DNA from 2 places in the Paenibacillus sp. Z3-2 genome. Region 2 is predicted to be linked to the other one. Evidence: riboswitches for the same ligand, from Rfam matches in the RefSeq annotation. Region 2 holds a riboswitch; the other holds the start of a gene.
What was found. A riboswitch is a leader RNA that binds a small molecule or an ion and turns the genes downstream of it on or off. The one in region 2 is predicted to bind glycine.
Positions count from the first base shown of each region.

Region 1: linked by a shared signal. The riboswitch ahead of gcvT (glycine cleavage system aminomethyltransferase GcvT) and the one ahead of sdaAB (L-serine ammonia-lyase, iron-sulfur-dependent subunit beta) in region 2 are both predicted to bind glycine.

Region 1 covers NZ_CP096397.1:5,018,130-5,026,460, forward strand. Annotated here, with positions in the region: gene M1D71_RS22455 (BglG family transcription antiterminator) at 1-1,543, opposite strand, end outside; gene M1D71_RS22460 (PTS mannitol transporter subunit IICB) at 1,582-3,036, opposite strand; gene gcvH (glycine cleavage system protein GcvH) at 3,454-3,846, opposite strand; glycine riboswitch at 4,190-4,312, shown strand; glycine riboswitch at 4,316-4,416, shown strand; gene gcvT (glycine cleavage system aminomethyltransferase GcvT) at 4,633-5,769, shown strand; gene gcvPA (aminomethyl-transferring glycine dehydrogenase subunit GcvPA) at 5,766-7,121, shown strand; gene gcvPB (aminomethyl-transferring glycine dehydrogenase subunit GcvPB) at 7,196-8,331, shown strand, end outside.
Region 2 covers NZ_CP096397.1:473,573-481,903, forward strand. Annotated here, with positions in the region: gene M1D71_RS02340 (phosphotransferase enzyme family protein) at 62-1,114, shown strand; gene M1D71_RS02345 (response regulator transcription factor) at 1,307-2,017, shown strand; gene M1D71_RS02350 (ATP-binding protein) at 2,014-3,504, shown strand; gene M1D71_RS02355 (LolA family protein) at 3,506-4,597, shown strand; glycine riboswitch at 4,757-4,881, shown strand; glycine riboswitch at 4,886-5,020, shown strand; gene sdaAB (L-serine ammonia-lyase, iron-sulfur-dependent subunit beta) at 5,132-5,821, shown strand; gene sdaAA (L-serine ammonia-lyase, iron-sulfur-dependent, subunit alpha) at 5,811-6,728, shown strand; gene M1D71_RS02370 (alpha-glycosidase) at 6,892-8,331, opposite strand, start outside.

The DNA.
Region 1 (8,331 bases), 2.1 Mb from region 2:
CAAGCGGCTTGTTATGCTGGCGTTGTAACGTTGTTGTTCTGATAAAATGGCGCAGCCGCTCACTCTCTTCTGCCGTGAGCAGTGGACTCACTTTGTAATACTGATGCTCATCCATCGGCAGATCGACAGTGGATAACACCAGGTCATATTCATCTGTAGGGATTCGGGTAGCTTCATACCAGGACACGCTGTCCATGATCCGAATCTCGGGAATCTCCTTTGTCAGTCGGCTGGAAAGCATGCGTGATGATCCGATTCCGCTTGTACACACAATGATCGCCCTGATTTCCCGTTTCAATGCACGCAACCTCTCAATGGAAGCTCCAAAATGCATGACCAAGAAACCAATTTCCTCATCCGGAACTTCCACACCCGGCCAAGCTTGATGCACGGATTTTTTGACATCTTCGAAGAGTGAATCATAATCCTTGCGAATCTGCTGCAGCAACGGATTACGAATGATCTGCTGTTCTTCAATTCGCTCCATTACAGGTTGCATATGACCAATCAGACCCTCACGAAGCAAACGATCCTCATGAAAGGCATAATGAGTTCTAGCCTGCATCTGATCAATCAGCGAATGTACCCTGTCCAGTAAAATCAAGTCGTCTATTGGCAACAGCCGTGAAGAGTGAATGCGTTGTTCTGTCTCAATTAATAGTCTGTGAAAATAAGCTTGCTCATCCTGGGAGAATGTCAGCCCCAGCTGGGTAGATAGAACACTGCACAAGCGGGAAGCCAGATACGGTGGAACCTTTATCTCACCCTGCTCTGCAATTTCATTTCCCTTCTTCTCCCGAGGAGATATACGGCCAATGCCAAAGCCTTTACGGATACGTACGACCGCAACAGATAATTGAATCAGCAGCTTCATGTATTGCCGTTCCGGGATGTTCTCCAGCCATTCGATATCCGGCTGCCATAACGCATTTTCGACCGTTAGCACATCACCATGTCCGATCATATCCAGCAGTTTTTGGTTTACGATGGAGCCTCCTTGTTCTGGCTGTCTTCCGAACAGGTCGGACTCATCCAGAAATTCGAGGGCAAGTGCAGCTATGGCTGTGCGATGAAACGTCTCACTTCCGTTAATCTTGACACCATATCCTCGCCTGCGAACCAGCTTCAGTCCAGCCTGAAGAATCCGTGACTCCAGATCGTCCAGATCAGTGGTTACCGTGGACACAGTCACCTTCAGGTCTGAAGCAAGAGCAAGCAACTTCACAGGCTCTGACTCATCAAGCAGGATGCAAAGCATGAAGAGCTTACGCTCTTCTGGCGTAAACTCTACATATTCCTTACCCTCCAGTTGCTGTCGCAATGCAGTCAGATCATCCGAACCGGAATCAATTCGGATTCCGGTTCCTGATTTTTTTTCCAGTCTCATCCCCAAAGGTTCAAGCCATTGTTCAATCATTTGCAGCTCGCGGTGAACGGTTCGGGTACTGACTTTTACTTCAACGGCAATTTCGCCGGCAGTGACCTCATGTGGATGCTCCAGCAGAAACTCCACGATTTCACGTTGTCTTTTGGTAATACTCATATCTCAGCCTCCGGCTCAGGGAAAACGAATGCTTGCAATTACTTCAGACGTTCAACGAGCGCATCATATTCCGGGCTTTTTAGGAAGTTGTCGATGGATATATGTTCTGCATTCGGTGCCACAGAGCGGGCACGATCTGTTAATACTTGTTGTGTGATCACCACATCTGCATCCGGCGGGATATCACTGATGGCCGTATTGGTCACCGTAACGTCAATCCCCTCGGCCTTCATCTTCTTGCGTAGAATGGAAGCGCCCATGGCACTCGATCCCATACCTGCATCACAGGAGAAGACAATCTTCTTCACATCTGTTTTCACTGTAGAAAAAGCCATATCCGCAGCTCTGTCTGCTTCACGTTGGTTAGCCGTAATGCCAGCGTTTGGCACGGTTCCTTGACTCTTCATGTCTTTCATCCGACTGGATGCGGACTCCAGATCTTCGTCTTTTTGTTTACCCGTTTTCAGCAACAATGCTGCTACAAGGAAGGAAACAACCGCTGCTACAAGAACCCCAGCGAGCATTGGGAGGTATCCACCTCTTGGTGTTAAAAGGGAATAAGCGATAATACTACCCGGTGATGGTGCTGAGACAAGCCCTGCGCCTGTAAGCATGAATGTTAATGTTCCTGCAACACCGCCTGCAATTGCGGCAAGAATCAGAATCGGTCTCATCAGAATGTAAGGGAAGTAGATCTCATGAATTCCCCCGAAGAAATGAATGATAACGGCACCTGGTGCAGAAGATTTGGCCATTCCGCGTCCGAAGAAGCAATAAGCAAGCAAGATACCAAGTCCCGGACCCGGGTTGGATTCAAGCATGTATAATACGGATTGCCCTAATTCTCTCGCTTGATCTGTTGCAATGGGTGTAAGAATACCGTGGTTGATTGCATTGTTCAGGAACAATACTTTACCCGGTTCGATAATCAGGTTGACCAGCGGCAGCAAACCCAGATTCATTAAGCCTTGCACTCCGGCAGACAATACTTTGCTAATTGCTTCTACAGCAGGCCCGATGCCCAGTAGCGCAAATATGCCCAAGATTCCGCCAATAATACCGGCTGAAAAGTTGTTAACCAGCATTTCAAATCCGGCTCTAATTTTACCTTCGATCGATTTATCGAATTTTTTGATGATCCATGCTGCCAGAGGTCCAGCGATCATGGCCCCGAGGAACATCGGAATATCGCTACCCACGATGACCCCAATGGTCATAATGGCACCCACGACACCACCACGCTGACCATGCACCATCGTACCCCCGGTGTAACCGATCAACAGTGGCAGCAAATATTTGATCATCGGATCGACTAGCTGTGCAAGCGTCTCGTTAGGGTACCAGCCTGTTGGAATGAACAGAGCCGTAATTAATCCCCAGGCGATGAACGCTCCCATATTCGGCATGACCATACCACTCAGGAATCGGCCAAAACGCTGAACACCAACCCGTAGCCCACCTTTGGAATTGGACGATTGGTCCAAATTACTCATTGTATTATCCTCCTTGGATCAAGTGATTATGATTATGAAAGGGGTATCATTTCTCCCCTGCTGTAATCCTAAGCGAGAATGCTCTCCTGTTCAATGAAATGAAAGCGTACTTTCGTCATGAACAATGATGACAACATTAGGTTATGTAATCGTTTTTATCTATGCATAATGGCTGAACTCATTGGTACATAAGGCTTTTCTTGCCTATGACTTTTATCATTTCCAAAATCATTTTCTACCCTATAGCTTGATCTAATCAGACAATTTGCATCCACAATCTGCTTAAACAGTATTCACATCGTTCCTTGGAAAACACAAAAAAACCTGTGCAAGCATCAAGCTCACACAGGTCGCAATAACACGAAGCACATCTCATTTTTGTAATAACATATGTTAATAAGTACAAGTTCATTGATTCTATTCTTCGGTATGTTTGCGATACGCATCTGCATTCATCAATGTGGACAACGCTGCAGACAGATCTCCCTCAACACGAATCTCGATCATCCAGCCTTCCTCGTAAGGAGAGCTGTTTACCAGTTCAGGTGAGTCCTGCAACGAATCATTCACCGCAATGATTGAACCAGTGACTGGAGAAAACAAGTCCGACACCGTTTTGACCGATTCGATCGTTCCAATGCTGTCTTCTGCTTTTACATTGGATTCAAGGTCAGGCAATTCCACAAACACAATGTCACCCAGCTGATGCTGCGCGAACTCGGTAATGCCAATACGTACAGTATCCTCCCCTACGGTTTGCACCCATTCGTGCTCTTCACTGTACAGGAAATCACTTTTCAATTCGCTCATCGATATCCGCCTCGCTTTTCATTAATGAGTGCATGCGATCTTTGACCTTAACCTTTTTCCCAGAACATAGCGTATGATATTTATGAATCAAATGTCAAGATACCTTACAATTTATTTGCTGATCCCCTCCTCAAACCGTAACCTGAATACACTCTTTCTACATATACTGGTGAATATTAGAATAGTAAGCGTAGTCTTTTTAAATACACGAACAATTATATTAAAACTATACTAAATATTCGGTTTTTAATCACTTTCTATGATATCGTTCTTGACATCGATAGTGGATTCACGTTTTAATGAGAGGAGTAAACGTGTTTATTGGACTATGTTATACCCGCGGATGAATGTAAAGGGAGAGATTACCCGCGACACCCGACTCGGGATGTACATGAGGTAACGCCGAAGGAGTAAACCACCGATAAGCGGAGGTGAATCTCTCAGGCAAAAGGACTTTTACGGGACGCAACTCTGGAGAGCATCTATTCGCCCTGTGCGGGCGTTATGATCACCCAAGGGGAAACCTGCTGTACGACGCGGCGGGGTAACTCTCAGGTACAAGGGACAGAGCCTTAGAATACAGCGTGCTACTTGGCATGCCGGTTCTTTGGCCTGTCCTTTTCCTTTTTCCCAAAAAACGAAAAACAGGATTCAGATCGGCGCTGTCATAGCTGCCTTATCATACTTACCCACTAAAGGTCTCTAGATGAAAATTTAAAAATACCCTGGTTCATTGATCCACGATTGCATATTCGGCCGGCTGACGGCCCATGACGAGGTGATTTGATGTCCGATTTGCTTAGAACACCACTCTTCCCACTATATCAGCAATATGAAGGCGTACGGTGCATTGATTTTGGAGGCTGGGAGCTTCCGGTACAATTTAGCGGAATCCAGAAAGAACATGAAGCGGTACGCGAGCGCGCTGGACTGTTCGATGTATCCCATATGGGCGAATTCACAGTACAGGGTGAGCAGGCTGAAGCATTTTTGCAACAAATGATGACCAATGATGTGACCACGCTGGTTCCCGGTCAAGCCCAGTATACCCTGATGTGTTATCCGAATGGCGGTGTGGTGGATGATCTGCTCGTGTATAAGCTGGAAGATCAGCAGTATATGCTCGTGGTTAACGCCTCCAACATCGACAAGGATTGGGCATGGCTGCAAGAGCACTTGATCCCTGGTGTAAGCATGACCAACGATTCGGAGCAGACGGCGCTGCTCGCCCTGCAAGGTCCACTGGCTGTAGATATTATCGGAAAAGTTACAGATACGGATGTATCCACCATTGAACCATTTCGTTTTGTGCAGAATGCCGAAGTCTGTGGAGTAAAATTGCTGTTATCCCGTACTGGTTATACCGGTGAAGATGGATTTGAACTATATGTATCTGCGGACCAAGCCTCTGCGGTCTGGAATGGATTAATGCAGGCTGGAGAAGGTCACGGACTTGTACCAGCAGGTCTCGGTGCCCGGGATACGCTGCGCTTTGAAGCAAGGCTCCCTCTGTATGGACAGGAATTGTCGGCAACCATCTCTCCACTCGAAGCTGGCGTAGGTATGTTTGTGAAGCTGAACGCTGGACCCTTTATCGGACACGAAGCCTTGTTACAACAAAAAAATGACGGTCCCGCCCGCAAACTGGTCGGTATCGAAGTGCTGGAGCGTGGCATTCCCCGCCCCCACTATCCGATTTACGCCGAAGGCGTACAGATTGGCGAAGTGACGACAGGTACGCAATCACCTACATTGAAGCGTAATCTGGGGCTTGCCCTCATCGACAGCAAACATGCTGGACTCGGAACCCCGCTTGAGATTGAGATCCGCGGCAAGAAGCTGAAAGCCGTGGTCGTGAAGACCCCTTTTCATAAACGGATACGTACGTCAAAGACACCTACCCAAGGAGTTGATCAAGCATGAGCAAGCACCGTTACATTCCCATGACCGAGCAGGATCAGAGCGCCATGCTCGCAACCATCGGTGTGGATACACTGGATGATCTGTTTCAGGACATTCCGCAGGAGATTCGTTATCAGGGCGAGCTGCCCGTATCCTCCAAACTTGATGAATATGCGCTGACACGTCACATGTCCAAACAGGCTGGCGCCAACGCCAATTTCGAAACACATGCCAGCTTCCTCGGTGCAGGCATATACGATCATCATGTTCCTTCCGTCATCAATCATGTCATTTCCCGTTCCGAGTTCTACACTGCCTACACACCTTATCAGCCTGAGATCAGCCAAGGTGAACTACAGGCCATTTTCGAATTCCAGTCCTACATCTGTGAATTAACCGGTATGGCTGTAGCCAATGCCAGCATGTATGACGGTGCAACGGCCTTTGCGGAAGCAGGTAATCTGGTCGCAGCGGCAACTCGTCGCAAACAGCTCATCGTATCCCGTACCGTTCATCCGGAAGCACGTCAGGTATTGCAGGCGTATGCGCACGGATTGAGTTTGGAGATTGTCGAGATTGGCTATAAGGATGGCGTCACTGACTGGGATGCCCTGCAAGCCGCCATCTCAGACGATACCGCTGCTGTCATGATCCAGAGTCCGAACTTCTTCGGTGCCGTGGAAAATGTGAAGCAAGCCGCTGACCTCGTGCATGCGCACAAGGGTCTGCTCGTCGTAAGTGCTAACCCGCTATCGCTGGGTCTGCTGGAAGCTCCAGGCAAGCTGGGTGCTGACATCGTAGTAGGCGATGCGCAGCCCCTCGGTATCGCCGCTTCACTTGGCGGCCCGACATGCGGATATTTCGCCGTATCCCAGCCTCATATGCGCCGAATTCCTGGCCGAATTGTAGGCCAGACCACAGATCGCAACGGCAAGCGCGGTTTTGTACTTACACTGCAAGCACGTGAACAGCATATCCGCCGCGAAAAGGCGACATCTAATATTTGTTCCAACCAGGCTTTGCTTGCACTCAGCGCATCAGTCTATATGTCTATCATGGGGAAACAAGGAATGATCGATGTAGCCGATCTGAATCTGCAAAAGAGTCATTACACCCTGAATACATTAACTGCGGTTCCTGGAGTTAGCCTGACGTTTAATGCACCAACATTCAATGAGTTTGTGATTAAGCTTCCTGAAGGAACAGACGTGGATGCACTTCAGCTGAAACTGCTAGATGAGGGTTTCATTGGTGGCTACGAACTCGGACGTAATTATCCGGAGCTTGCCGGACATATGCTGATTGCTGTTACCGAACGACGCAGTAAGGAAGAGATTGACGAATTCGCACGAGCATTGGAGGGATCGCTGTGACTCAGGAAACGACGACAACACCGGCACAAGGACAATCGGAAACGGGTACCTCTGTCTCCACTTCAGCTCAATCTGTGACAGAAAAATTCAACGCACAAACCTTATCCCCTGCATCGGAGCAAGCATTGATCTTTGAACTCAGCAGCCCTGGACGTGTCGCTTATTCCCTGCCAGAATGTGACGTTCCTCGTCAAGCTGTCGATGCGTTGATTCCCCGGGAAATGCTCCGTTCAGAAGCAGCGGCACTGCCGGAAGTGTTCGAGGTAGATGTTATTCGACACTATACTGCTCTGTCCCGCCGCAACTTCGGCGTAGATAACGGATTCTATCCACTGGGCTCTTGTACGATGAAATACAATCCAAAGATTAATGAGGATGTTGCACGTTATAATGGTTTCGCCAAAATTCATCCGTACCAGCATGAATCCAGCATTCAAGGTGCACTTGAACTGTTATATACGTTGCAAAACGACCTTGCAGGTCTGACAGGTATGGATGCGGTGACCCTGCAACCCGCCGCGGGTGCCCATGGAGAATGGACGGGACTTATGATGATTCGTGCCTACCACGAAGGTCGTGGCGAACAACGTACCAAAGTCATCGTGCCCGATTCTTCGCATGGTACCAACCCGGCAAGTGCAACCGTTGCAGGATTTGATACTGTAACGATTCCATCCCGGGCAGACGGACTGGTTGATCTGGACGCACTCCGTGCAGCCGTCGGTTCGGATACGGCAGCATTGATGCTGACAAACCCGAATACACTTGGTTTGTTCGAGAAAGACATTCAGGAGATTGCATCCATCGTACACCAGGCTGGTGGCTTACTGTACTACGATGGCGCGAACTCCAATGCCATTATGGGCATTACCCGTCCGGGTGATATGGGCTTTGACGTGGTGCATCTGAACTTGCACAAAACGATGAGTACGCCTCATGGCGGTGGTGGACCTGGCGCCGGACCAGTCGGCGTGAAGAGCCGTCTGGTTCCGTTCCTGCCTAAGCCGATGGTGATCAAAAATGATGACGGTATGTATGCATTCGATCGTGAAGGCGATCAATCCATTGGCCGGGTGAAAGCCTACTACGGTAACTTCGGTATTTTGGTACGTGCCTATGCCTACATTCGCACCTATGGACCGGAAGGCTTACGCCGTGTTTCTGAATGCGCGGTACTGAATGCCAACTATATGATGGCCCGCCTCACCCC
Region 2 (8,331 bases):
CGTTTACATAACTCCGAAGGAGATGTTGATAATCACTACGGATAAGATGTCTTATGACCACATGGCAACTGATATCATACAGAACTACACGATTGAAAAACCTGTCGTTTCCTATATTCGTCACAACGAGAATCTGACGTACCATGTCGTGGATGAAGCGAGCGGGCAGAAGTATCTGTTGCGTATACATCAAGCCGCATATGCAAGTATGTCAGGGATGCAACATACGCTTCCTGCACTGGAAGCGGAGATGAACATGCTCTACGAATTAAACGAAACCACAGCATTGCGTGTGCAGTACCCTGTACGAAATGCATCAGGCGAATGGGTAACGGTATGGACAAGTGAAGCGGGGGAAGAGATCTGTTGTACAGTACTGGAGTGGATTGAGGGCAGGGACATCCAGCAGGGAGAGCGCCTGACAACAAAGCAAATCAATGACCTGGGTGCTCAATTGCAGACGCTTCATCAATGGGGTCGTGTACAGGAAACATCTGAAGAGGCTTGGGGTACGGATGAAAGCACTGGGATGAGTGGAGTTCATCAAGGCGACGGCGGGCAAAGGCAGACAGCTCAGATGGCTGTCCGCCCAGCCTATGGAAGCATCCAAGAAAATAATGTGATGCTGGAGCAACTGAAGGAAGGCGTCAGACTTGGGATTTTTACCACAGAAGACTTTGATCTGCTTCGAGAGACGTTCGAGAACATTAATGAGCAGTTAGTAACGTACCCACAGCATGCGGAGACATGGGGAGTCATTCATGGGGATATTACCCGCAATAATCTGCTGATAACAGATCAGGGTATATCTATGATTGATTTTTGTCTATACGGGTATGGGTACTATCTTTTTGATGCTGGAGGAGCAGCACTTATGTTCAACCGGGAGGAGCGTCAACAGTTTCTATCTGGTTACACGAAACAGAGTGCACCGCTAACGGATCGGGATATCCGGTTAATGGAAGGGTTCATGTTGATCTTCACACTGGGTTATTATGCCTTTCAGATGGCGAATGAATCGAGACACGAGTGGATGAAAGACCGCATGCCGAAGCTGTGCAGCAAGTATTGTAAACCCTATGTACAGAACGAGAGCATCTTCTATGAGTTATGAGGTGTTTCCTTTTTGAGGAGCTATAACTTAGGATTAAGATTGTGAATATTACCTGGGCGTCCTGAACAATCGGGGGGCTCTTTTTGCATGCATTAGATAACAATCGTAATGGACATTTATGAAGAAAGTATAAACTCTGCGGAGAGCCAACATTTCTTAGCTACAATACAGTCATGGGAGGATGAAGCAGCGATGAGAGACAGCGAGAATATATTGCTGGTGGAGGATGATCCGGAGATTGCCCGAATTTTGAGAGATCATCTACGTCATGAGGGTTATGGGGTAACTTGGGCATCAAGCGGTTTGGAGAGCTGGGAAGACTTTAGGGAGGGGACCTATCAATTAGTCCTGCTGGATCTGATGCTGCCGGAGATGGATGGGTTCACTGTATGCAAAAACATTAGGCTGATCAGCGATGTTCCGCTGCTCATGATGAGTGCTCGAATCGAGGAAGAGAGCAAAGTCAGGGGGCTTGGGTTGGGAGCTGACGATTATATTACGAAGCCCTTCAGTCTAACAGAACTTACAGCTCGCATTAAATCTCATCTGAATAGGTACCGCAGATATCAGGGCGTAGAGCCGGATTCGACAGATCGGCAGTATAACGATGGGTTATCGATCGATTATCTGAATCAGCGCGCACAGCTTCATGGAAAACATGTGGCACTAACCAACAAGGAATGGGCTTTGCTCATACTGCTTGCCTCTCATCCGGGCCGGGTGTTTACCAAGGCGGAACTGTATGAACATGTCTGGGGTCAGCCAGAGGCGGGGAACTCGAGTACAGTCACAGTTCATGTGAAGAGCCTTCGGGCTAAGCTTGGTGACGAGCCCCATCATCCACGCTGGATTCAGACGGTGTGGGGCAGTGGCTACCGGTTCGTGGGAGAGCCTGAGGAATGAAGCTGAAGTACTGGTTAATGCTTGCCTTCCTCATTGTAATGCTGCTGCCTGTCGTTGCTGGGTGGGCGCTGTACTCCCTGTATAACTATTACAATGATCAGCGTGCCGTAACGGAATATGTAGAGTTGTCCGGACAAATGGCCCCTATTGAAATGGCTTTATCTGACCCGGGACTGTACCGGCTACAATCACCTGATGCCTTCGCTGCACTCTCCGAATTGGAGAATGGTCGGGTGAACTTTGATCTGTATTTACCAACAGGGATTCGGGTGTATACATCGGGGGGGAGTACATGGTCTGCTGGAGCTTACACCGTTGGGGGTACGGAGCTGTATCGTAATTTGTACAACTTACAGATTCGTCATCGCACATTCTCACTGAAAAAACCCGTGTGGGAAAAAGGTGAGTTGGTTGGCATTTACGAAATCGTCATGCTGCGTGGAGATTGGCTGGAAGGCATATCCTTGCGGACAACCTGGGTCTTGGGTCTCGCTGCTGCTTTCTTTATCCTGTTATACGGTACAGTGCTGCGGCTTCTATCCCGAAAGCTCTTTCGGCCGATGAAATATCTCATAGAACGAATGGATGCTTTTGCACGGGGAGAGGCTGCTCCGGATGTGGTACCTGTTCGTCATGATGAAATGGGCACATTGCTCCAACAGTTTGATGCAATGCAAGACAAGATCAGACAAACTCAGGCTGATGTGGAAAGGGAGCAAAAAGAAAAAGAGCTCATGATTGCCTCGTTATCCCATGATCTGAAAACACCGTTGATGTCCATTAGTGCCTATACGGAAGTACTTAACGGTGATCGTCAACTGGAACGCCTTGAAAGGCAGGAATATCAGGATGTGCTGCTCGGGAATGTGGAGCGGATGAAACAGATGATTAGTGAACTTGAGATGTATACGGCGCTGGGTTCCAGTGAATCGGAGATGGCCATGGTTGAGGTGGAAGGTGAGGAGTTTTTCGATATGCTGCTTGGGAGCTATGAGGGACTTGCCGAGCGTGGGCAGATTGACGTGAAGATGGATGTCCGCACAGATCAACTGTACCGAGTTCATCCCGAACAACTGATGCGCCTGACAGATAATCTGATAAATAATGCACTACGCCACACAAGGACGAACGGTGTAATGGGACTAGGGGTTATTGCTTCAGATGGGGAGCTCCCAGAATGGATTATTCCCTCGCTTGGAGATGAATTGGATAACTACAGGGCGGGGGCAACATTGATCATAGTACAAAATGAAGGTCCTGCTATTCCTGAAGAACAGCTCATTCGTATCTTCGAACCCTATGTTCAACACCAGAATCAGGAGGAGAAGACGTATGCAGGTGGTTCGGGATTGGGATTGAGTATAGCCAAACGGGTTGCAATAAAGCACGGAGGGGATATGCGCATGTGGTCATACGAAGGATATGGAACGCTGGCAGCATGCCGATTGCCTGAACATGGAGAATGTAAACGCAGAGAGGATGGGTAAGATGATGAAAAAAGGATGGATGATGCTGGGTACTGCTTTGCTTGCAGGCGCCCTGCTTGGAGGTTGCGCGGAGAAGGATATGCTGGCTATGTCAGGAGACGATATGATCGAGAAGGTTGTCTCAGCAGAAACAGAACCTGCCTCATATTATGCGGAAGGTGTGATGAAGATATGGGCGGACGACAAGCTGACTAACACCATGCAAATTAAGGAATGGGTAGATGGTGAAACTGGACGAAAGCGCACGGAAACATCCGAGAATGGCAATGTCAGTTACGCAGTTAATAACGGAAAGGAGATCATCCTTTATGAAAAAGAAACAGGAGCAGCATATTCCATGGATGCATCATCCGTGTCACAACAGCCTAATCAAACCCAGAAACAAATATTGGTTGATCAACTAGAGCGGTTACGTACTACGCATAATGTGAATATGATGGGACAGGAGAAACTTCATGGACAGGACGTCATTCATATTGAATTGACACCAAAAGAAGAAGGCGCATTCTCCATATCTTCAGAGTATTGGGTAGACCCCAAAACGTGGATGATTGTCAAAGTAAACAGCGCGTATGGGGATGGAAAATCAGAAATGGTCTATGATCCGATTCAGTATGACCCTGAATTCACAAAGGATACTTTCGTAATTGACATCCCTAAGGAGGTCGATGTGAAGGACTTGAACGATATGATGCAGAATTCCGAAGTGACCCTGGAGGAAGCGGAAAAAGCGTTGGAACAGCCGTTCCTACAGGACATGAGTGGAGAATTCGAACGATCACGGATCGAAATGTCTACGTTGGGCGGTGAGCTGAGCAGAGATGAAGTAACCTTGTATTATGTACGTGACGACAAGGTAGAAGTCAGCCTGACGGTATTCAAGATGCCGGAAGAAAATGTGGACGATACACTTTTGCCGGATGAAGCCAAGATTAAGGTTCGTAACACCGAGGGTTCATATATGAAGAGCATTCGGAACATATCATGGAGTGAAAATGGCTTGCGGTACTCCGTCATGGGTGAAAACGAAGGATGGACGAAAGAGAAGCTTCAAGCTTGGATAAATGAATTGAAGCTGCCTAATCATTCCTAATGAGTGATAAAGATGATAATTATACGTCACTTTTATTGACATATAATGTGTAGCATATTAATCTGTAAGTATATGTACCAGATATGATTCAGATATGATCCAATTGAATAGAAGACATACGTTCGATGTGAGTTGAACGAGGAAGTGAATATAAGCGGATGATAACGAGCGGGAGAGACCTGGGTTAGCCGAGCAAAAGGGCTAGTGTTCAGGCACCGAAGGAGCAAGCTGCTGTGCACCCGGCGCAGTGGTTAATCTCTCAGGTAAATGTACCATCGTTGGACGCAACTCTGGAGAGTGCGCGAACTGCGCCACCCAAGGGGTATATGATCAGTTAGCCCGGTGACCTTGCCTGTAATCGCAGGGATTCACCTTGTCCTTGGACACTGCTGGTCATGAAACTCTCAGGTATCGAGGACAGAGAGAGGGCCTGAGGCCTTCTTCTGTCCTTTTTTTGATGTCATCATTCAGTAAAAAAAACATTGTGGAATGGGATCTGGATGGAAATGACGAATACAATTGGAGGGTTACAAGGTGCGATTTAAAGATGTTTTTTCAATTATTGGCCCGTCGATGACGGGGCCTTCAAGTTCACATACAGCTGGAGCGGCAAGGTTAGGGAGAATTGCTCGCCAGTGGCTCGGTTGTACGCCGGATCGGGCGCGACTGACGCTGTACGGTTCATTTGCAGATACGTATCAGGGTCACGGCACGGATCTGGCACTGATCGGCGGTCTGCTGGACTATGTCACAGACGATCCGCGTATCCCGGATGCAGAGCAATACGCAGAAGAAGCGGGCATGGAGGTTGAGTTTTATACAAGCGGCCTGCCTGCTCCGCATCCGAATACGGTCAAAATTGAGTTATGGCATGGAGAACGTACCTGCTCCTTGATCGGGGCTTCCATTGGTGGCGGCAGCGTATCGGTGCATGCGATGAATGATTTTCGTGTCCAGATCAGTGGTGAATTCCCTACACTTGTTCTGCGGCATGCTGACAAAGCAGGCGTACTTGCGTCAGTGACGTCTACGATCAGTTCATCGGGAGTTAACATCGGCTATATGCAGGTGGATCGGAAAGCTCGGGATGGTGAAGCGCTGACGGCAATGGAGATGGACGGCGTGCCTAATCCGGATATGTTGAAGCGTCTGCGTTCGCTCGACCATGTACTGGACATTCGTGTCATTGATTTGAAGAGAGGAGTTGATTCGGATGCGGTTTAAACATTTGCACGAACTGAATACGATCTGTACCGCGGAATCCAAAACCATTGCTCAACTGATGATTGAGGAGCAGGTCCAGGAAACGAATACGCTTGAAGCGAACGTGGTGCAGCAGATGTCGGACTATTATCAAGTGATGAAGGAAGCAGTACACAAGGGATTAACGGAAGATACCACATCACGGAGCGGGTTAACGGGTGGAGACGGCAAGAAAATGGCCGAGTATATTCGCAAAGGTGAGACTTGCTCTGGTGATGCTTCTGCACTTGCGATGGCGTATGCCCTGTGTGTATCCGAAGTGAATGCTTCCATGGGCCGCATCGTGGCAACACCAACAGCCGGTTCCTGCGGCATTATTCCTGGTGTGTTTATCAGTTCACAGGAGCGGTTTGGCTGGACGGACGAACACTTGGTTAACGGGTTGTTCTGTGCTGGGGCAATCGGTTATGTTATTGCGAACAATTCATTTATTTCCGGTGCCGAAGGTGGCTGTCAGGCGGAAGTGGGTTCTGCGATTGGTATGGCTGCGGGTGCCATGGTTGAACTGCGTGGAGGTACACCGGAGCAAGTCGTTCATGCTGTTGGCTTGGCGTTAAAAAATACACTGGGCCTCATCTGCGATCCAGTCGCAGGCCTCGTCGAAATTCCGTGCATCGTCCGTAACGGACTGGGTGCCGTCACAGCACTGGCTGCGGCCGATATGGCATTGGCCGGTGTGCGTAGTGCCATCCCGTCAGACGAAGTCATAGACGTCATGCTGGAAGTAGGCAGTGCGATGCCGAGCCGTCACCGGGAGACAGCCCAAGGCGGATTGGCTCAGACACCAACAGGCCGCAAAATGATGCAAAAGCTGGCCAAACCGAAAGCAAAACGTGCAGAGCCGGAAACACCTGATTCTCAGGTTTAATCTGACAACAGGCCGTGCCGAGAAAATAAGCTGTGACATGTGCATAACGGCTAATCCCAAAACAAGCGTCCGCAAACCTGAATCCAGGTCATGCAGGACGCTTGTTTTGGGATTAGGTGAAACTAGGATGTATTTCATAAATATGTTGACAGATGTATGTGTATTAAGATGATGATCTCTGACTCACAGCCGTACTCAGTACAGCATATCCATACGCAGGCAATTCAATGGCAAGCACGCCATCATCCTTGGCAGTACGATGGTTTCCGCCGAATAGCTCTGTCCATTCCCCGTCACCTGCTTCCAGTTCGACAATAGCTGTCTCCTCTGAACGATTGAACAAGATCAGGATGCGTTCCTCATCATCTTGCCGTTCGAGTACCAGTTGGCTGCCGTCGGGGCGAGCCTGCAGGAAACGAATGGTGCCTTCCGCACGCAGGGCAGGATGAGCATGACGTAGTGAGATCAGTTTCTGATAAAAGTCGAGCAACTCCCGGTCCTGCTTCGCTTCGTCCCATTCCATGCATTTCCGGCAACCCGGATCTTGTTCGCCGTCCATTCCAATCTCGTCTCCGTAATAGATGCACGGAGCACCCATGTAACTGAACTGGAATAACGCAGCCAGCTTCATCTTGCGCTGATCGCCCTCACACAGGGTGAGCAGACGCGGGGTATCGTGGCTGTCCAGCAAGTTGAATGCTACTTCGCTGGCCTGAAGCGGATAGCGGGATAACTGTCGACCGATGGAGTTGGCGAACTGTTCGGCATGCAGCGTATTTTTCACAAAAAAGGCATTCACGGCATCGGTAAACGGATAGTTCATGGAAGCATCGAACTGATCGCCCTGCAGCCAGGCAGAGGACTCATTCCAGACTTCACCCAGAATATAGGCTTCCGGATTAGCGGCCTTGACTACACGACGGAAATCACGCCAGAAGGCATCATCCACTTCATCCGCGACATCCAGCCGCCATCCGTCCGCACCCACTTCCTTGATCCAATACTCGGCAACCTCCAACAGATAGGCCTTAACCTCGGCATTCTCCGTATTCAGCTTCGGCATGTGCGCTTCGAATCCGAATGTCTCATACGTAGGAATGCCATCCTTCACATCCAGCGGGAATTCGTGTACATGGAACCAGTCCTTGTATTGGGATTGTTCTCCGTTCTTCTGCACATCGACGAATGGTGCAAAGGTCTTCCCGGAATGATTGAACACGGCGTCCAGCAATACACGAATCCCACGCGCATGGCATAGCTTAACCAGTCGTTTCACGGTATCTGCGTCACCGAAGTGGCGATCTACCCGCAGATAATCTTCTGTATCATATTTATGATTGGTCGTTGCCTCGAAGATGGGGGTGAAGTAGATCGCATTGATGCCGAGTTCACTGAGATAATCGAGATGGTCGATCACGCCCTGAAGATCACCACCGAAGAAATTAAACGGTGTTGGCTCGCCGCCCCAGGGTTCTACATTGTCCGGATTGATCTCAGGATTGCCGTTGGCAAATCGTTCGGGGAAAATCTGATAGAATACCGCATCCTTCACCCATTCAGGGGGTGTGAATACGGCCCCGGCATGAATGTAGGGGAATTGGAA